3 regions of the Peribacillus sp. NPDC094092 genome follow, and region 1 is predicted to be linked to each of the others. Evidence: riboswitches for the same ligand, from Rfam matches in the RefSeq annotation. Region 1 holds a riboswitch; each other region holds the start of a gene.
What was found. A riboswitch is a leader RNA that binds a small molecule or an ion and turns the genes downstream of it on or off. The one in region 1 is predicted to bind cyclic di-AMP.
Positions count from the first base shown of each region.

Region 2: another riboswitch for cyclic di-AMP. It lies ahead of ACQKNS_RS08215 (APC family permease); the one in region 1 lies ahead of ACQKNS_RS27030 (cation:dicarboxylate symporter family transporter).
Region 3: another riboswitch for cyclic di-AMP. It lies ahead of ACQKNS_RS23030 (TrkH family potassium uptake protein); the one in region 1 lies ahead of ACQKNS_RS27030 (cation:dicarboxylate symporter family transporter).

Region 1 covers NZ_JBNNUC010000014.1:21,651-28,832, reverse strand. Annotated here, with positions in the region: gene ACQKNS_RS27045 (TetR/AcrR family transcriptional regulator) at 1-253, shown strand, start outside; gene ACQKNS_RS27040 (hypothetical protein) at 511-1,173, shown strand; gene ACQKNS_RS27035 (efflux RND transporter periplasmic adaptor subunit) at 1,188-2,450, shown strand; cyclic di-AMP (ydaO/yuaA leader) riboswitch at 2,649-2,795, shown strand; gene ACQKNS_RS27030 (cation:dicarboxylate symporter family transporter) at 2,968-4,227, shown strand; gene ACQKNS_RS27025 (hypothetical protein) at 4,348-4,659, opposite strand; gene ACQKNS_RS27020 (hypothetical protein) at 4,785-5,567, shown strand; gene ACQKNS_RS27015 (D-alanine--D-alanine ligase) at 5,940-7,022, shown strand; gene ACQKNS_RS27010 (UDP-N-acetylmuramoyl-tripeptide--D-alanyl-D-alanine ligase) at 7,180-7,182, shown strand, end outside.
Region 2 covers NZ_JBNNUC010000001.1:1,716,574-1,723,755, reverse strand. Annotated here, with positions in the region: gene ACQKNS_RS08245 (cytochrome P450) at 1-872, opposite strand, end outside; gene ACQKNS_RS08240 (bacitracin ABC transporter ATP-binding protein) at 1,068-1,208, opposite strand; gene galU (UTP--glucose-1-phosphate uridylyltransferase GalU) at 1,485-2,345, opposite strand; gene ACQKNS_RS08230 (DUF6044 family protein) at 2,514-4,187, shown strand; gene ACQKNS_RS08225 (glycosyltransferase family 2 protein) at 4,203-5,225, shown strand; gene ACQKNS_RS08220 (GtrA family protein) at 5,185-5,640, shown strand; cyclic di-AMP (ydaO/yuaA leader) riboswitch at 5,998-6,141, shown strand; gene ACQKNS_RS08215 (APC family permease) at 6,287-7,182, shown strand, end outside.
Region 3 covers NZ_JBNNUC010000006.1:123,495-130,676, reverse strand. Annotated here, with positions in the region: gene ACQKNS_RS23055 (PadR family transcriptional regulator) at 1-64, opposite strand, end outside; gene ACQKNS_RS23050 (class I SAM-dependent methyltransferase) at 309-929, shown strand; gene ACQKNS_RS23045 (class I SAM-dependent methyltransferase) at 993-1,697, shown strand; gene ACQKNS_RS23040 (STAS domain-containing protein) at 2,083-2,916, shown strand; gene ACQKNS_RS23035 (potassium channel family protein) at 3,058-3,714, opposite strand; gene ACQKNS_RS23030 (TrkH family potassium uptake protein) at 3,738-5,069, opposite strand; cyclic di-AMP (ydaO/yuaA leader) riboswitch at 5,244-5,386, opposite strand; gene ACQKNS_RS23025 (hypothetical protein) at 5,717-5,908, shown strand; gene ACQKNS_RS23020 (TetR/AcrR family transcriptional regulator C-terminal domain-containing protein) at 6,089-6,688, opposite strand; gene ACQKNS_RS23015 (ABC transporter ATP-binding protein) at 6,807-7,182, shown strand, end outside.

The sequences.
Region 1 (7,182 bases):
GGATATGAGCCCAAAAGAGGAAATCCATTCGATCCTCGCCAGGATGCTGGAAGTGGAAACGCGTAAGGAAGAGGGAATGGAAACAAATAAGAATACGGAAGCTTTAAAGGCGATCCAGGAAGAGTTTTCAAAAGTTAGGCCAAGTCCCATCATCTTGGAAAGCCTTTTGTTGTTTTTGGAAAAAAATGAAAAAAGAAGTCCGCTGAGTTCAAAGCTTATCTTAATGATGAAGGATTATTTGTTGAATATATGAAGGCTTTACCGAAAGGGGCGTATAGCCTCTTTTTTTCATTGGCTAATGTCTTTCAAAAGCGGGGGTAAGGAAAAGTATTAGTGGTGGGGAGAAGACACTCTCTCAATTGTCAGCATTAACACCAAATTAGTGTGGGAATTAAATATGGGGGAATGGCATATGTGTTTTTTTTGTATATTCATCCCTTATTTCTGCAATTGTTTCCAAAATAAGATAAAATATATGATGAAATATCATTTTTTGCAGGAGGACCACATATGGTGTACCAGGTCGGATTGTTAAAGGGCATTTTAGAACCTTATCGGAGTCGTTATCAGCTGCAAAATGCAGAGGCAGTCACAAAGCTTGGATTGAAATTATTATTTTTATATGTTCTTAGTCTTATAGTTTTCGCCATTGGGGGATATTTTGGCATTGGTTCGGAATCGTTTTCCAAAGAAGTCACGACGATGAGTGCCGATGAATTCGAAGCAGCAAAGTTGCTGATTTTGAGCGGCAATATAATAACTGGCATACTCGACCCTTCCATATACATATTTTTAGCAGCTCTATTCTTTTGGATCGTTACTGATATCCCATATATAAAATTAGTTATCGTTCAAATGATTCTTTTTGGTTTGCAATTAGTGGAAAAAGTATTACTGATCCCTCTATTCGTTTTAATGGATATAGGCAGCGATGCCAATCCTTTCTCATTGGGAATCATCAGTCAGTATTTTCTCAGAAGTGATTATTTCATTTATTTTTTCAGTGAAATCACCATATTTCAATTTCTTATTATTGCTCTGCAATATTTTTATTTAAAGGAATTTTCAGAACGAAATAATTATTTGGTCCTTTTTATGATTGTTCTATTCTATCTGGCCACATGGTTTGTTAAAGCCTTTTTAGCATACATCCAAGTAGGCGTATTTGTATAAGGCGGGTGAAAAGAATGAGCGGAAAATGGAAAATGGCAGCGATCTCGATTGTATCGATAGTGTTGATAGCCGTTAATATATACCTCCTTGAAAAAAAAGAAAGCAAAGTGGAACGAACTGTTTTCGTTGAAAACTGGACAAAGGTAAAAAAGGATACAATTACGGATACTATTCAAACAAATGGGGTAATTAAACCTGTAGAAGAGTATGATATCTATTTTGATGCCAAGAAAAATGATTTTAAGAAATTCCTTGTAAAAGAAGGCGATGCGATTACGGCTGGCACCTCGTTGTTTGAGTATGCGACGACCGAACTTGATGCACTAAAAGCGGATTTAGAAGCGGAGAAAACGGCGGTTGAGGGGGAAATTGCAGGGATTGAAGAATACATAGGCAAGTTGAGGTCATATCAAGGATCCCTGACCAGTGATTCTGGAATAGCGGCCATTGATGAATCAGTGGAAAAAAACTTGAGTAATGATTTAACAACAAGCTCGCCGGATCTTATTAAAAGTAACCTTGAGCAAGAAATGTACAAGCAGGAACTGGAAAGAAACAGTTTGAATGAAAAAGTGAAAATGCTTGACGCCAAATTAGGTTCAATTGAGGAACAATCCAATGCAATCGTGACGACGAGCGAGGCGGATGGTGTAGTTAAAAATATCAATAAAAACCTGAAAAACCCCATCATATCCATAGTTTCTACAAATATGGCAATTGAAGGGGAATTCTCCGAAGATGAAATGAAAAAGGCCGAAGTGGGCATGACTATAAAAGCAAGTTCCTCTGATTCAAAAAAGGCATTGAAAGGAACGATAGGCCGTATCCATTCCTATCCAGCCGAAGAGCCATCGTTAAAAAAAGATAACAGATTTCCATTTCAGGCTTTAATCGACCCGGAAGGCGAAGAAACGGAACATTTGTTGGTGGGAACGAAAGTCGATCTTACTGTAATAACCAATGAAAAAGCCGGTGTACCATCCGTTCCTATAGAAGCGGTAAATTACCAAAAGCAGCCTTATATTTATAAATTGACTAAAAAAGGATATGTGGATAAACATTACATTACAAAAGGGCTTAAAGCAGAAGGAAAGCAAGAAATCATAAAGGGACCGTCGGTAGGTGACGTCATCCTGCTGAAGCCGGATATGGCAGTGAAGAACCATTCTAATTTTATTACCCCGATTCAATTTGAAAAAGTGAGAGTTACAACTTATAAAAAATTCACCTCTAGGGAAAAAGTAAGATATCTGTTACTTGGCATTTTGGAAAAATAACCGTTCCTTCAAAAAGAGAGGTGATGTCAAATTATTCATTAATTATATTAATATAACTTAAGGGATTAAAAATCGGGAAGAGTAATTATAGATACAATAGCAGCTAATACAGAATATTCAGACATGTTTAAAGATTTTTTCTAGAATGGATGCGAATAAATATTTACAGATTATCATTTTTAGTATAATATTTTATTATAAGTTAACTCGCTTAATCTTATTCCAAGAACGGGGGACCCATTTTTGTGGATTTTATCCGCTAGGGGTGAATTCAGAAATGAAAGGGCTTTGTGTTTCCAATTCCTAACCCGACAGCTAACCTCGTCAGCGTCTTTAAGGGAACATGTGTGAATATTCACGCCAATAAGAAATCGACACATGAAGTGTCTTTTTTTTCGGCGTAAAGACAGAGTTTTTCAAAAAAAGAAAAATTACTTTCTTTTATTAGTATCTTGTTTCCCTTACCGAGACAAAAATGTTTTTGCATCAAAGACTTTATGGAAGGTGAGGAAAGTAAATGAAGAAATTCAAATTAAGTTTAGCTAGCCAAATTTTCATTGGTTTAATTTTAGGGATTATCGTTGGTGCCATTTTTTATGGTAGTGAATCGGCTCAAAACTTTTTACAGCCATTCGGAGACATTTTCCTACGAATGATTAAAATGATTGTAGTGCCAATCATTGTGTCAAGTCTTATCGTTGCAGTTGCTGGTGTAGGCGATTTAAAATCAGTAGGTAAACTTGGAGCTAAATCAATATCATACTTTGTTGTGGTAACTATGATTGCGATTGCTGTTGGTTTAATTTCAGCGAATATCATCCAGCCTGGTGTTGGTGTAAATATGGACAAGCTAGAACAAACTGATATTTCTACCTATGTTGATACAGCCGAAACTAAGCAACATGAATCTTTTGTAGATACAATCGTTCACATTGTGCCATCCAATCCAGTTAAAGCCATGGTAGAAGGCGATATGCTAGCGATCATTTTCTTCTCCGTGTTGTTTGGACTTAGTATTGCGGCCATCGGTGAAAAGGGTAAACCAGTATTCCGTTTCTTCCAAGGTGTAGCTGAAGGAATGTTCTACCTAACTAACATGGTCATGAAATTCGCTCCTATCGGTGTATTTGCACTAATCGGTGTGACGATCTCCAAGTTCGGTTTGGAATCTTTAATTCCGCTAGGAAAGTTAGCGCTTTCTGTTTACGGAACAATGATTTTCTTTGTAATAGTCATTCTTGGCATTATTGCGAAATTTGTCGGATTCAATATCTTTACGTTAATTAAACTTCTAAAAGAAGAATTGATCCTTGCTTTCTCTACTGCAAGTTCAGAAGCGGTTCTTCCGAAAATCATGGAAAAAATGGAGAAAGCGGGATGTCCGAAACATATTGCTACATTTGTTATTCCGACTGGATATTCTTTTAACCTTGATGGTTCTACATTATACCAAGCGTTAGCGGCAATCTTCATCGCTCAAATGTACGGAATCGATTTAAGCATGTATGAGCAAATTACGCTAATGCTAGTGTTAATGATCACGTCCAAGGGGATTGCGGGTGTACCGGGTGTGTCTTTCGTAGTTCTTTTAGCGACATTAGGAACTGTCGGTATTCCTATTGAAGGTCTAGCATTTATTGCCGGTATCGACCGTATTCTTGATATGGGACGTACAGTAGTAAACGTTATCGGTAATTCACTTGCAGCAATCGTCATCTCTAAATGGGAAGGTCAATTCAACCCACCTTCCAAAAAAGAATTAGAGCAAGTTTCTTAATAAAAAAGTCCAGAGTGGAATGTCACTCTGGACTTTTTTTGAATTAAAATGCGCTTTTTGTTTTTTGATCCGTAAGCTGTGATCGGAAGAGAAAGCGTTGACATCATCGTTTTCATGGAATCATTCACTTCGGTAAAAGCTCTGGATGACTGTTAATCCTATTTTCTTCAGGCAACCAAGTACTTCAAGTTGAGCAGGGATATGAAGGGAAGTATCTTCTTGAAGCGTCTTTCCGGATATCAAAATATCCCCAAAGTCATAAGGCCTTCCCTCCCGTTTACCTCCACACCAACTCATTTCCTCTTGTTCCCGGAAGTTCGGATGATCATCGTTTTGACGCTCATGTGTTGGGTGAAGGAAGAGTCCTTCAGGATATAAAATGCGGTTGATTTCTTTTATAATCAATGAGCGTTTTTGCTGCGGAGTTTGCATTTATTTGATGGACTTCGTGTTCCGCTTTATGATGATGATTAATATTGGGTGCTATATAATTTACGTGAAAACTCAAAAGTTTGATAAAATAACATTATTGATTAGAGCTCGGAGGGGGTCAGGTTATGAAGAATGATAGCAATGATATCTTATATATGTATATGCAGGCTTCTGAACGGTTTGTCCTTTTTAATGGACTCAATTTTCGTGAATTCGTCTATTCGCTGCCATATACCCTGGATTCGATCTTATTATTGAAACATCAATTCGATGGTGGGGAATACAATTTGAATGTCCTGCTTGATAGCGCTTCATCTGAGGATATTGGGAAGCTCGTTAAAGAAAATGTTCGGGCATATGGAGATTTCTGTTGGGTTGATTTTGAAGAGGAGGAAGGGCTGGATGAATTGGATGGAAGGGAAATAGCGGAACTTTTATATTTAGGACACGCTAAAACCCATCTGAGTCCCCCGTTTTTCCGTAAATTGAATAATCAATTTGTGTACCTTGCCCAGGATGATGGCTGGTTCAATAAAATTTATTTTCGTTCTCTTTCGACATATTATATGATGTTAGGAAGCCTGATTCCGTTAAAGTTGGAGCCGTTAAAAGCAGAGAGGACGTGGCTTGGAATCAGAAAGAAAAAAGAACTGACGGCGATTCCTGCAGAAATCATTTCTTCCTTGGCCCATCTTTTGGGAGAGGGGCTCGCTTTTTCCTTTCGGGATATTAAGTATACAAGAACGAAAATTGAGATACCTGCTTGGGTAGTAGGGGATTATTTAAATATGGATGAGATGCATGACGACTTTTTGGGTAGAGATAGTAATGAACCTGATGCCTTTATTATCTTCTATCGAAAAGAAAAGGTATGGGAAAGCGTTATTAATAATACATCATCCTCCTGATTATCCCAATTTCCGGGGTTAGTGGATTTGACATCCTAAAATTTTTTAGGTGTAAGACTTACCATCTCATGCATAAAAGATAAGAGGGGGCGACTCACAGGACGTAGCGGTTTCATTCTCGTTCTGATTATGGCAATCGTTGGAGAATAACCAATGATGGAAGTTTCGGATCACCCCGCATCAACAGGCTGCAGGGCAGGCGGATGGATGATGTAACAAAAATGAAATGTGGAGGTCTAACAGCCTGTAAATGCCTGATTGGCTCAACTAACCATCATTGGTAAAGCTCGAATGATGGAAGTTTCGCTTTATCCGTTTTAGTGTAAAGTGATACAATGAACATGGTTAAAAGAATATTGGAGGGTAATACTCATGAAAACTAAACTTGGTTTGCTTTATGGTGGAAAATCTGCGGAGCATGAGGTTTCTATGCAGACGGCTTTAGCGGTCATTAAAGCTCTCGATTTAGCAAAGTTTGATATATATCCGATTTACATAACAAAAGAGGGTTCATGGATTAATGGACCGAAGTTAACAGGTCCTGCCGAGAATGTGGAGGCTTTGACATTTTCTCCGGAAAAATCGAGCTCGCCTCTTGCCTTGCAGGCACATTCAACTGATGAAAATAGTGAATCTACAGGGTATGACGTAATTTTCCCATTGCTTCACGGACCGAATGGGGAAGATGGGACCGTCCAAGGGATGTTGGAACTATTGAACCTTCCTTATGTAGGGAATGGCGTTTTGGCTTCATCAGCAGGAATGGATAAGGTCATCATGAAAAATATTTTTGCCCAGGCAGGACTTCCGCAAGTGAAATACACTTGGTTCATTCGTTCCGAATGGGAGAAGAATACTGAAAGTGCCATTAAAAAGGTAGCGGATGAATTGGGGTACCCTTGTTTTGTCAAACCTGCCAATTTAGGTTCGAGTGTCGGCATCAGTAAATGTAATGATGCTGATGAACTGGAAAAAGCAGTAGCGGAAGCGTTTCAATTCGATCGGAAGATCATCATTGAAGAAGGGGTCGTTGCTCGTGAACTCGAGTTTGGTATTCTTGGTAATGATGAACCTTCTTGTTCAGTGGCGGGTGAAATCATCCCTAAGAAGGATTTTGCCTTCTATGATTATTCAGCAAAATATGTAGACGGTAATTCAGCGATGGTCATTCCGGCGGAGATATCGGAAAGCGAGTATGCAACTTTATCGGAAATGGCCATTACTGCCTTTAAGTCATTGGATTGCTCTGGATTGGTTCGCGCTGATTTCTTCTTAACGAATGAGGGGCAAATCTATATTAATGAAGTGAATACAATGCCAGGATTTACTCCTTTCAGCATGTTTCCGTTATTGTGGAAGCATACAGGTGTCGATTATCCAGCGCTAATTGAAAAACTCGTGAAACTTGCATTGGACCGTCATCAGGAAAAACAACAAATCAAATATACAGTTTGATCATGCAAGTAATGCAGCAGTTAACTTCACAATCCATCAAACGTTGATTTGATGGATTCCAATCAGCAGGAACCGGTACGATTTAAACTGGTTTCTGCTTCGTTTGGTTATTGGAAGTAGAGGGCGATAACGGTTCGATGAATGTAGGAGGAACAAAATG
Region 2 (7,182 bases), on a different contig from region 1:
CTGAAAAGCTTGGCTTGAATTTCTGGATGTTTCGAAATTTCATACAGTGCCCAGGAAAGAGCTGTTGCTGTCGTTTCATGACCAGCAAGAAAAATAGTCATTAATTCATCTCGGACCTGATGGCTTGTCATCGTCAATCCATCTTCGGCATCACGGGCGTCCATCAGGATCCCAAGCATGTCTTGATGTTTTACTGGGTCGTTCTTTCGTTTTTCAATTATGCCGTAAATCACTTGATCAAGCCTTTGTATCGCTTTTTTAAATTCACGGTTGATTGCAGTCGGTACCCATAATGGCATACGGAAAATCTTTCTCATCCTTTTGACTGTTATTCTTAATGCAGTTTCCAGCGGTTTCCCAACAATTTCATATCCATCCTTGAATTCCATGCTGAACATGGTCTTGCTGATTATCCCGAGAGTGATGTTCATCATATCCTTCGTTATGATCCGTTCATCATCATGTTGCCAAGTTGATATAAAATCCATTGTGGTATCAATCATATCTTTTGCGTATTGGCTAATATGAGTCTTTTTAAAGGATGGTTGGATAAGCCTTCTCTGTCGCATATGAAAGTCTTTTTCGCTTGTAAGCAGGCCTTCACCGATAAGCGGTTTTAAAACATTGAAGTCCCTGGATTTGACGAAGGATTTTTGTTTTGTTACGAGTATTTGTTTTATTAAATCAGGATTTAAAATGTGGTATACATTTTGGAATGGACCTAAACGGAATTTAGCGACTTCCCCATATTCCTTGGTCAAACGGGTCAGAAAGCCAATGGGATCAGTTTGAAACTCCTTTGTATGTCCGGAAATCAGCCTTCCCTTTGGAACCTTCGGAGAAGTGCGAAAGACATCATCAGCTTGGCTCAATGCAGTTTTTCCCCTTTCTTAAAAAGAATTGCATGTAATTATTCTATGAGGATAAGCTAAATCGGTTTGGACAAGTTGTTAAAGAAAGGACAGATAATTCTATGGGGAAATTATAGTTTCATAAGTTAACAAAAAAAACCCTGGATGAATAGAGCCAGAGTCTTCCTTGAAAGCGTTGGATTAATGGTGTGGGGTTCAGGATCTTTCTTCATCGTCCCCATGCAGGAAACGATCATTTTTTTCAGTGATGGGCCCGCCAAATTGTGCATTGATTTCCTTAACCACTTGATCTAAAAAGTCATCGGATATTATTGGATTATTAGTTTTTTTGTGCATATGTTTTCAACAACCCTTTCTGGATATTGTCGTTAGGGACAATAATGAAAGATACGTTATCAACATAACCTCACTGGAAATAAATTATTCATTCTATGTCGAACATTTTACTTGCTTTTACATTTCACGGGAGCGTTTATAATAAACAGTTATATTTTGCTCAGAGAGTAGGTAAGGGGGTATATTAGTGGATCATTTTACAACCAAATGGGTGAATCCGATGCGGAAATAGCCCAATCACCTCTAGGTAATTGGGCGGGGGCTATATTCATTTCATTAAGGGAACAGCTGCCTTAAATAGGTTATTAGCCGATCACGAAGTTCAGGTCGTTTCAAGGCGAAATCTAATGAAGCGTGGAGGAAGCCGAATTTATCGCCAACGTCATATCGATTTCCTTCGATGATATAGGAGTATAAGGGTTCCTTTTCTAACAAAAGGTCTAAAGCTTCGGTAAGCTGGATTTCCCCCTTCCTATCGGGCTGAACGGTTTCAAGGATTTCAAAAATTGCAGGTGATAAAATATATCGGCCAATAATCGCCTGTGTGGATGGTGCATCCTCCACTTTTGGCTTTTCCACCAAGTTTTTTACCAGAAATAAATCCTCATATCGTTCTTGGAAATTTACGATTCCATACTTGGAGACATCGGCAGGTGACACCTCCTTGCATCCGATAATGCTCGTACGAACCTTGTTATACCGTTCCATTAACTGCTTCAAAGCTGGAACCTGGCTATCTACGATATCATCCCCTAATAGGACGGCAAAAGGTTCGTCCCCGATAAAAGTTTTGGCACATAAAACTGCATGCCCCAGACCTAAAGGTTCCTTTTGCCTTACATAATGGATATCCACCATGTTGGAAATGTTCTCCACGATCTTAAGCAGTTCATTTTGGCCTTTCATTTGCAGAAGCATTTCCAATTCAATTGATTTATCGAAATGATCTTCTATGGCACGTTTGTTTTTCCCCGTAACGATGATAATATCTGTAATCCCTGATTGTACCGCTTCCTCGATAATATATTGAATGGTCGGCTTATCGACGATCGGAAGCATTTCCTTTGGTTGAGCTTTCGTAGCAGGTAAAAATCGCGTTCCCAAACCGGCTGCTGGAATCACCGCTTTCTTTATCATAGCCCAGCCCCTTTTTATGGTTCTTTAATATGCTTTTTGTTCCACCCTTCATTTTATGTGGTCATTGGTTGACCTATTTCAAAATAGGTTAAAATAAATCCCTGAAATAGAATAGATTTCCCTATGAAGCAAATATTATGGATATATGAATTTGGTCAAGAGGTGTATATGTTGCCAATTGAAAATCAAGAGAGAGTTCAAGTCCTTTTTGCCTTACTCGCCATTGTTTTATATCTTTCTCCTTTATTCATCCTGGGGGAAAATGCGCATATTCGCGTACATGATAATTTGGATTCCAACCTTGCCTGGTATAAAGTCCTTTCAGAAAGCGGTGAGTTATTCGGTGCAATAGACGCGCAAATTCCCCAGATTATGAATGGGCTGCCCCGAAATGCTTTTGGCAGTGAGTTCAGTATTATCGTGTGGCTTCATTCATTTTTTCCGACAATGGTTGCATATGCAATAAGCCAGGCATTAACAAGGTTTATTGCATTCTTTGGTATGTATATCTTATTAAAAAAACATTTGGTTACAGGGAGCCGATCAGGTTGGATTAGGGTTGGAACATCCTTAGGCTTTGCCCTTACCCCATTTTGGCCATCGGGAATGCTCAGTACACTTGGGATGCCGCTTGCACTTTGGGCTTTTTTGAATATTCGCAGCAAGGATCATTCTTGGAAGAATTATTTGGTCCTAACACTTTTGCCGCTTTATTCAAGCATCGTGCTTGGCTTTTTCTTTTTCCTTGTTGCAATGGGGGTTCTTTGGCTAACGGATGTAATCAGGAGAAAAGGGTGGAATATAACGTTTCTTCTTTCAATCGTGTATATGACCGTCATTTTCGGACTGGTGGAGTACCGTTTGGTCGCTTCATTCATTTTTGATTCGGAGCCAAACAGCAGAGATGAATATTTTCACGCAAGGCTGCCCCTCGAGTGGGTCATTAAGCTCACATTCAAAAATTTCGTTCTTGGCCATACGCATGTCATGACTGTACATGCGCTTATCATCCTGCCGATTACCATTTTTGCGTTTTATCTTATTCTGACCAAAAAACTGTGGAGACAGGAAAAGGTATATGTTTTTTTATTTGGCTTGAATTTTATCCTCTCAGCGTGGTACGCATTTTGGTTTTATAAAGGCTGGCTTCCTTTAACGGAAAGAGTTCACACCCTGGATACCTTTAATTTTGCCAGATTTCACTTTTTAAGGCCGATGGTCATTTACATAGGGTTTGCCCTCGCGATAAAAATCATTTGGGAACACAGTGATTACGCTAAGAAAACCCTTTCTATATTCATCGCCGTTCAAATTATGATCTTAATGGGATTCAATGAAGAAATCACTCACAATAAGAAACCTTCTTTTAAAGAGTTCTATTCAGAAAGTCTTTTTCGGGAAATAAAAGATCATATTGATCTGCCGCAGGAAGAATATCGTGTTGCCAGCATTGGGCTGCATCCCGCAATTGCACAATTTAATGGATTTTACACGCTAGATAGCTATAACAATTTCTATCCGCTCACTTACAAACATCAATTTCGTCAAATAATTGAAAACGAATTGGCTAAGAATAAGAACATCAGAATCTACTTTGATGAATGGGGAGGACGTTGTTACCTATTTACCGATGAGCTTGGGAAGCATTATATGTTCAAGAAAAGCTCGAAGAAAGAGCTGAAAAATTTAGACCTCAATATGGAAGCATTTAAAGGGTTAGGTGGCAATTATATATTTTCTGCCATACCAATTAACAACGCGAAGGAAAATGGATTGGAACTGGATAGGATTTTCACGAAAAAAGGAAGCGTATGGAAAATTTATTTATACAGAGTCATGTGAAAAGGGGGGAACAGTGTGAATTCACCGATACTTACGATTGTTGTACCTTGTTATAACGAAGAAAGCGTATTGCAGGATACCATTTCCCAGCTTTGTGGATTGGTGAGGGGGTTGGTCGAAGAAAACGTTGTTTCTGGTCAAAGTAAAATTCTATTGATCGATGATGGAAGTAAAGACCAAACATGGAAGATCATTTATAAGGAAACGATTCATAATGAATTTGTTCGTGGGTTAAAGCTTTCCCGGAATGCAGGACATCAAAATGCACTCCTGGCAGGATTGTTTACAGCCAAAGAAGCCTCCGATTGTGTGATTTCCATCGATGCAGATTTGCAGGATGATATTCAAGTCATCCCTGAATTCATTCGGAAATTCAATGAAGGGTGTGAAATTGTCTACGGTGTTCGCCAGAAAAGGGACCTTGATTCATTTTTCAAACGAACATCTGCAACTGGTTTTTATAAAATGATGAACAAGATGGGGGTTAACCTTGTCTATAATCATGCTGATTTCCGGCTAATGAGTAAAAGGGCGATTGCGGAGTTGGAACGATTTGATGAAACGAATCTTTTTTTACGGGGGATTGTACCGCTCATTGGGTTTAAGACGGACTCCGTTTATTATGACCGAAAAGAAAGATTGGCTGGGGAAACGAAATATCCATTCAAGAAGATGGTTGCTTTTGCGCTTGATGGCATTACTTCCTTTTCAGTTACACCGATTCGGCTTGTATTATGGCTAGGATGTCTTTCCTTTTTCATTAGCTTACTTTTTGGGTCTTACTTTTTATGGTTAAAGTTTTATGGGCAGACCGAAACTGGATGGACATCATTAATCACCTCCATATGGTTGATCGGTGGACTACAGTTGATTGCTGTAGGCTTGATTGGGGAATATATCGGTAAAATCTATAATGAATCCAAACGCCGGCCTAAATATATAGTTGATCTGGATCTATTTAATCCGCTCGATTTAAAAAAACGGGAGCAACTAGACAATGAACGGAACAGTATTGAGAAACTATCTAAAACACACTAACTCCTTTATCCGCTTTTTATTGGTTGGGATAGTCAATACAGCGCTTGGACTTTCCATCATGCTTTTTCTCATGAATGTTCTTGAATTCTCTTACTGGGTCTCCACCTTTATCGGTAATGGTACCGGAGCTGTAACGAGTTTTCTTTTGAATAGGACTTTTACCTTTAAAAGCGATATAGAATGGCGGAGAGGAGTTGCACGTTTCTTTTGCGTCATCCTGATTTGTTATTCCGCCGCATATTCTTTAGGCCAAGCTATTGCGGAATCAATGGAAGGATTTGTTCATTTACCCATACAAAAAAATGTAGCTGTGCTGATAGGAGCAATTTTTTACACAATTCTTAACTATATTGGCCAGAAATACTTTGTCTTTAAAAAAAACAATTTGAGACCAATTCAAGAAGGAAGGAACTAATTAAGGTGGATCAGTGGGATAATGCCCCCGATTGGACGGGAATTAAAGTGGAATTGGAAAGCGAAAACCAATGCAAGTTAAATGACTCAAGCTGGGAGCAAATCGTTTCACTTCGTCCAGCACGATTTATGTGGCAATCATTTTTTCTTTTTCTGACATCTTTTGTTCATTGACCCCTTGATTTTTTCCTTTTTGGACGTTTAATTGCCTCCTTTCCCCCCATCGGACCATGTATTTGCATGACTTATGTAATATACGTCAAGAATAAAACCCCCGCATACAAAAAATATTAAATTTCTGTGTAAAATTTTCATTTACTTTTCCATTTCACGGGAGTATGATAATCAACAGTTTCATATTTCTAAATCGCTTAAACCTTATGGTGCGGGGGACCCGGTATTGGGATTGTTACTACAATCCAGGGGGTGAATCCTTTCAAGGTAGGGCTACTCTTAGGTCCGAATCCGACAGCTAACCTCGTAAGCGTTATAGGAGAAGGAAGGTGGAGCTTGTTAGACAAAAAAATTGATGTCTACAGGTCTATTTAGTTATGACCTGTAGGCATTTTTTTATTTCTTCTTGTTTTTTGCTACAGCTGGGTAACATAAACTTATAAATTTAATATGGTGGTGAATACTTGATGTTATTGTTATCATCCTTAAAAAGGTTCTTGATTGGAAGACCTTTAAAATCAAATGCACTTGGTGAACAAAAGCTTAACAAAACAAAGGCTTTGGCGATATTATCTTCCGATGCTTTGTCTTCGGTTGCTTATGGACCTGAGCAAATATTGATTGTCCTGATTACAGTCGGTGCTACAGCATTCTGGTATTCCATCCCTATCGCAATCGGAGTATTGATCCTGTTAACCGCCTTGATTTTGTCCTATAGACAAATCATTTTCGCTTATCCGCATGGCGGGGGGGCATATGTGGTTTCAAAAAAAAATTTAGGAGTCAATCCAGGGCTGATAGCTGGAGGATCCTTATTGGTCGATTATATATTAACCGTCGCAGTCAGTGTTTCTGCAGGTACGGATGCAATCACGTCCGCTTTTCCAGGCCTGCATTCATATAATGTCATCATAGCCATCATTTTCGTCATTCTGCTTACAATCCTGAATCTCCGGGGGGTTACGGAGTCGGCCTCTGTTTTGGCTTATCCGGTGTACCTATTCGTTTTGGCATTGTTCATCTTGATTGGTGTCGGGATTTACAAGATTTTAACAGGGGGAGTTTCACCGGAATTGCACACGCCCATTGGGACTCCGGTAGCGGGCATCAGTTTATTCATCCTGTTAAGGGCATTTGCATCAGGAAGCTCCGCATTGACAGGAGTCGAAGCTATTTCCAATGCAATCCCGAACTTTAAAGATCCGGCCCCGAATAATGCGGCCAAAACGTTAATAGCGATGGGTTCGTTACTAGCTGTATTATTTACGGGAATCGTATACTTGGCCTATTATTTAAGCATTGTTCCTAGCGCAGAGGTAACGGTCGTCTCCCAGATTGCTGAAGAGATCTTTGGACGGAATTTCATGTA
Region 3 (7,182 bases), on a different contig from region 1:
TATATATCAGTTTGCTGATTTCATAACCATATTTATCGCCACTTTGCAGGAGTTTTAGAATCATCGTATCTACATGTCCGCGAAGCAAGTCAGAGGATAGTTGTCGTTGAACCAAATCCTCACCTCCTTTGGTATATCTTATATTAAAGTACTATGACAGTCAAGGTAATGTGTTTAAAATGAATTGCGCAGCTATATTGTCTGCATGTGTGCCGCAGGGGATTAATCGATTATTTAGCCAGATATAATATCCGCTTGAAAGGGATTTTTAATGCTTTATAGAAAAGGTAAGTAAGGGGGTTGAGGTGTTGAATAATTCGTGGAATAAAGTGATTTATAAGGTTTGGTCGCCGGTTTATGACAAAATCTTCAATTCACATCACTTTTTAGATGCCAGGAAAAGAATATTTGAAGAGATGCATTTTCATGATCATGCAAAGGTTCTGTTTGTGGGCGTAGGTACAGGGGCCGATTTGGAGTTGATCATGAACCTTGACCTGGAGATAACGGCGATAGACCTGTCAGCCGATATGCTAAAAAAGGCGATGGAGAAATATGAAAATACATCGATACATTTCATTGAGATGGATGCACAGCATATGGAATTCGATAATGAATCGTTTGACTATATAGTGGGAAGTTTGATTCTTTCCGTCGTACCTGATGCCAATGAATGCCTTCGGGAGATGATCAGGGTTTTAAAAGGCGAGGGGAACATCATGCTATTCGATAAGTTTATTTCTAAAGATGAAGTGCCTTCACTACCCAAAAAGCTTCTGCGGCCCATCATTAGATTTTTAGGAACGGATATTGGCTTGCGGTTTGAAGACTTGTTCAGTAGACATGATAAGAATATGAAAATTGAAGAAGATCGACCGATCATGCTGAATGGGATGTATAGGAAGATAATCATCAGTAAACGGATTTGATAGAAGGTGGATGAGGGACCATATTGATTGTATAGTGGGATACAATGGGAAGAGGTGATGGTAGTGTCGGAGACGATTACAACCTATGAAGATCTATTGAATATGCTGGACTCGTTATTGCGTGAACCAACTGCATTCTGGAATGATTTTTATGAAGACCGTGAAAAGGGGGTCCCCTTTTTCGAAAATTTCCCTGATGAGAATTTGGTTACATATTTTGATGGCGGGTTAATTGGGCCAGGAAGGGTTCTTGAGCTTGGGTGCGGACCAGGGAGAAATGCCATTTACCTTGCTCAAAGGGGATGTTCCGTTGATGCGGTGGATCTCTCGAAGGCAGCACTGGACTGGGGAAAAGAACGAGCGGCAGAAAAGAAAGTGCACGTGAACTTCATTCAAAGGAATATATTTGATTTGGATATGGAGAAAGGGCAATATGACTTCGTGTATGATTCAGGTTGTTTTCACCATATTGCTCCACATCGAAGGATCAATTATTTGGAGATGGTGAAAAAGGCGCTAAGGCCTAAGGGCTTGTATTCGATTACTTGTTTTGTCGAAGGCGGCATATTGGGTGGTGCAGATCTTTCAGATTGGGAAGTATATAGGCAAAGGAGCCTTAAAGGCGGATTAGGTTTTACAGAAGAAAAACTCAGAATGATCTTCAAGGAATTTGAAGTGGTGGAAATACGTAAAATGAGGAAAATGGAAAAATCGGATGAAACGTTTGGGGTGCAAGGTTTATGGACGGCCTTATTTATGAAAAGATAATTCTCATAAGATAGGCAAATTGGTGATGCAATGGTTTTAAACAAGGGATCTGGGAGCAGGTCCTTTTTTGTTATGAAGAAAAGGGAGGATTTGTTAATGGGATATAGAACTGGTAAACTATAATAATGGACGAACGAAGATTTACGAGAATATTAGATGTAGGTTCTTGCTGATTTTTTTTTGAAAAACAGTGGTTGCATGGTTTCAAAAACAGCTGGGAAGGTATATGGAAAGAAGGAACCGTGGGCATCGGGGCAAAAGATCCTAAGTATGGAAGAAGTTATCTCCGTTGCTTAAATCGATGATATTTCAATAACCTGCCAATGCTGATCTCAGCGTTGGGGTTACCGACTGCTCTTTATAAAAAACTAAATAGGAGGAGTTTATGCATAGAAATAAAGAATTATATTCCTTTTTATTGGGTGTGGCAGCACAATTGACTGAGGATTGGTACGCAACATTGAATAAAAGCGATAAGGCGGGTGTCTATAGCTCATCCGATCCCAAAGTGATTAAAAAGCTCAAGCAGCAAAATCATGAATTCCATTTACGTTTCTTTCAGATCTTCGTGACAGAGGAGAGGGAATTCTTTAATGGGCTTTGTGATTGGATTGAAGATATCGGTCAGGATGAGCAGCATTTAAATACACCTATCTATTTTATATTGAGGGAGTTTTTTCGAACGCAAGATCAATACCTTGATTATATTGACCAGTTCGCGGAATTGCATGGAGATCAATATACGCAGCGTGAAATAAATTCCTGGTACCGGATAGTGGTTAAGGTGTTCAGTGAAGTGATGGAGAGGTTTACTGAAGCGAATCATAGATATGCCAATAAAATCATGAAAGCCCAGCAGGCAACGATCGATGAATTGAGCACACCCATCATTTCCCTTAAAGATAACATGGCGCTGCTTCCCTTGATAGGCGATATTGACACGGCGAGGGGCATGTCCTTGCTTGAAAACACATTGCAAAAATGCGCTGAAAAAAATGTCACAAGGCTTTTCATTGACCTATCGGGCGTTCATGCAATTGATGGTGCATCCGCTCACCAGCTATCGCAATTGATTGAATCCTTACATTTGATCGGTATTCAAACAATCCTTTCAGGACTTCGGCCGGAAATAGCCATGACTGCCGTTAAGCTTCAACTTCCTTTTGATAAAGTGACGATAAAGTCCACTCTTGCCCAAGCAATCAGTACGATAAAATAATACATACATATCCAGGGCATGGGATGCTCGTTATAAACTTCATCGAGAAGACCTCCATATGGCGGTCTTCTCGCATGTATAAGTGATGCTGCATACAAAATGGGTACCGGCCTCATAAAGCAAGAGCCTGAACCTGTAGGATTATTCAATATTGGCAAAGACGGCTAGATCTTCTTTATTGCCAACCACTAAAAGTATATCATTTTCATGGATATCCTGATCCGGTGAGGGTGCTATGATGATTTCTCCATTACTCACGATGGCAATGACGCTGATATTATATCTTGCCCGTAGATCAAGCTCTCTGAGGCTTTTTCCCTTCATGCTCATGGGGAGGATAATTTCCTCGATATTGTATTCTTTAGAGAGTTCTATATAGTTCAGCATGTTAGGGGACAGGAGTTGATTCGCGACCCGCTCCCCCATATCCCTCTCAGGATAGATGACCCAGTCGGCCCCGACTTTAGTGAGCACCTGACCGTGATTTTTATTAAGTGCTTTGGCAATGACCTTATCGACTCCAAGTTCTTTTAAAAGCAAGGTAGTTAAAATGCTCGATTGCATGTCATTTCCGATGGCTACGATGACACAATCGAAATTACGGATTCCGATTGATTTCAATGCCTCTTCTTCAGTCGTATCCGCCATGATCGCATGGGTAACGCTCAGTTCCGCATTCTCGACTCTTTCCTCGTTGACATCAATACCCAATACTTCTTGGCCGGCCGTATATAATCTATGGGCCACACTGGTCCCGAATCTGCCTAGACCGATCACGGCATATTGTCGTTTTCCCATCTTTTACACTCCTTCATTTATGTTTAACCAATCATGATTTTCCCTTTTGGACGTCGGAACGGATCTGGTTTGCGCCTCATGGCGATGGCAAAGGCCAAAGTCAAAGGACCCACACGGCCAGCAAACATCGTGAAAATGATGAGCATCCGGCCAACCGGTGATAATTCGGGGGTCAAACCCATTGAGAGTCCCACGGTGGCGAATGCTGAAGTGGCTTCAAATAAAATCATCAAGAAGTCAGTTCCGCTTTCAGTGATGGTCAGCAGGATGGAGATGAATGAAACCATGAATACGCCAATGAATGTAACGGACAATGCTTTATAGATCGTTTCACTCACGATGCGGTGCCGGAATAATACCACATCACCCTTTCCTTTAATCTGTGACCAAACTGTTCCGACAAGCGTTGCCAATGTAGTCGTTTTAATCCCGCCGCCAGTCGATCCGGGTGAAGCTCCGACGAACATCAAGAAAATGATGAGCAGTAATGTAGGCTGAGTTAAATCAGGGATATTCAGCGTATTGGAGCCTGCCGTCCTTGGTGATACCGATTGAAATAATGATGACAGCATTTTACCCATGAAAGATAAAGGCTGTAATGTCTTGGCATTGCCGAACTCGAATAAAAAGATTAAAATTGCGCCGGCAATCGTAAGTGCCAAGCTAGTCGTCAGAACAACCTTCGTATGTATGGATAAACGATGGGTATCACGGTATTCGTATAGTTCATTCATCACGATAAAACCTATTCCGCCAAACGTGATGAGGAAGACGACCGTAAGGGTTACGAAAGGGTCCGATACATAAGGGGTCAAACTCTTGAATTCCCCCATTAAATCAAAGCCCGCATTATTGAAATTCGATATGGAATGAAAAACCCCGTAATAGATTGCTTTGCCGATCGGCATGTCAAAAGAAAAGCGAATCGATAGAATAAGGGCACCCATGCCTTCAATGATGGCCGTGAAAATTAAAAGCCGTTTCACTAACCTGACTACACCTGCCATGGATAGATTATTTAAGGATTCCTGCAAGAGTAACCTGCCTTTTAAAGAAATCTTTTTGCCTAAAAGGAAAAAGAAAAATGTCGCAAATGACATGAACCCTAAACCGCCTACCTGAATCAGTGTTAAGATGACCAACTCACCAAAAGTGGTAAAGGTCGTTCCTGTATCCACTACGACCAGTCCAGTTACACATGTAGCGGAAGTCGAGGTGAATAAAGCATCCAGAAAAGAAAGACCATTGCCATTTTCAGTGGAAATCGGCAGGGTTAATAAATAGGCCCCAATAAGTATCAGGATGGCAAAGCCTAGTACAAGTATTTTTGGCGGATCCAATAAATTTTTTGTCATTCTCAAATGATCATCCCTACCTATAAAATAATTGTGTGAAACTGTACTGTATTTTAATCATCAATCTGCTTTCAGAATCTTTTTAAAGGCATAATAAAAAGACCAGCGAAAACAACGAACAGTTATTTTGCCACAAAAAGCGTGCAAAAAAACTCCCGAAATAGGCGGTCTTAAGACCTCCTTCGCTTTAGCCGACGAAGTTAGCTGACGGGTAGGATGGCGAAAGAGCTGATCTCATCCCTTCTGCAATGCAGAATTAACCCCAATTGATTGGGTCCTCCGTACTCAATTCCCTTGAGTTTAGGCCGAAATGCATTAAATTGATAAACGTATTCTACTCCCATCATTTAGCAGTTGTAAACCCCTAAATCGTAAAAAAATATGTCTTTAACAAGACTGAAAATTTACGTTTCATTTACATTTTAAAAACGTATTGACAAATATTAGTTAGCACATTATGATAGGTTCGATTAAACGATTATGATAGCCGGCACCGATGTACTTTATTCAATACTTTCAAGCAGAACACGCTATTGCCAATCAAAAATTGTAATATATATATTATATTTCTTTTGTAAATGATAAAGGAAAAAGCATTGCATTCGTATTTAAAGATTCAAGACATTTTACTAAAAAGGCGGGCAATTATGGAGAAAACGTTCAACAGATATGTTATTAATGCTACAGGCAAGGGTGGCCAGACATATTTAACACAATGCCAGGATAAAGATGCACTAAGGAAATGGATAGCCGATCATGAGGATCAAATCATCATGGATGAGTTAAGGATAACGGATAAGAAAAAGAATCCGTTTTTAAAATTGTTTTCCCTAAGGTAAATCAACTAAATTCCCTACATCATTAGCGGTATTCAATTATGAAATCCCTGTGTTCTATCCGGGAACGCTGAGCGAAAAATCCATATCTTGTTTTGCTTTTAAACTCATTTATTTAAAATGAGTTTTTTTGCTATGGAAATCCGTGGGTAATATAGGAGCCGAGGCCAAGAGTAATCCGGTTCATTGTAAGAATGTGCGCAATTGGCTGATGAAGTTCAAGATTTGGAAATGGATTTTCGCCATTTCTTCCGCCGTTTGCTCTTCACAATTCTCCAGCCACTCCTGTATCACCCCTAAAATCGCCGATGTCAGGAAGGCGTGCATATACATGCGGAACGCTTCATTTTCAGCTGCTGGATGCTGGCTGATCAAACGCTCCAACAGTACTTCACCGAATACGCGCTTTATTTTTTTGGCAAAAGAAGGATCGCCCTGATCGCCTAGAATGGCCCTCAAAGCGTGGGCATGTTCACTGATGAATTGAAAAATCGCTACGAATGGCGGGTAAAGCTGCTGTTGATGAAGAGCCATGAAAGCCTCTTTCGGCAATATGGCAGTAATGCGAGTTTGAAGTTCATTTAACAATTCCTGCTGTAAGTGATCCATCAATTCATATTTATCTGTGTAATGCAAATAGAATGTGCCCCGATTGATGTTGGCGCGCTCTGCAATTTTCTTCACTGATACATGTGAGAACCCCTCTGCTTCAACGAGTGCAATGAAATGATGTTGTATCTGCATCTTCGTCTTTTGTACCATATCCTCATGAATCGATGCCATGGAATGTCTCCTTCACTGAACATTTTTCCAAATGTGTTGATTGTATTAGACCAAATCCTACCTTAGAATGATGATACACTCAACACCGTGTTAATTAAAGAGGGAGGATGTGTGTACATTGAAAAACGCGATTTCCATTGAAGGAATTGCCAAAGGTTTTCATCAGAAAAAGGTCATTCAGCCATTGAGCCTGAATATTGAAAAAAGCGGAATTTTTGGCTTGCTGGGTCCATCCGGATGCGGAAAGACGACCTTGATTAAAATGATTGTCGGATTGATTAAGCCCGATGCGGGGAAAGTCACGGTTCTGGATCATGAAGTGCCAAATGAAGCACTGTTAATGGATGTCGGCTATATGGCACAGGCCGATGCTTTATATACAGAACTGACGGGAGCTGAAAATCTCGAATTTTTTGCGAAGCTATACCATTTTTCGAAAAAGGAACGAAGTGAACGGATTCAATATGCAGCTGAAATCGTACAGTTGACGAATG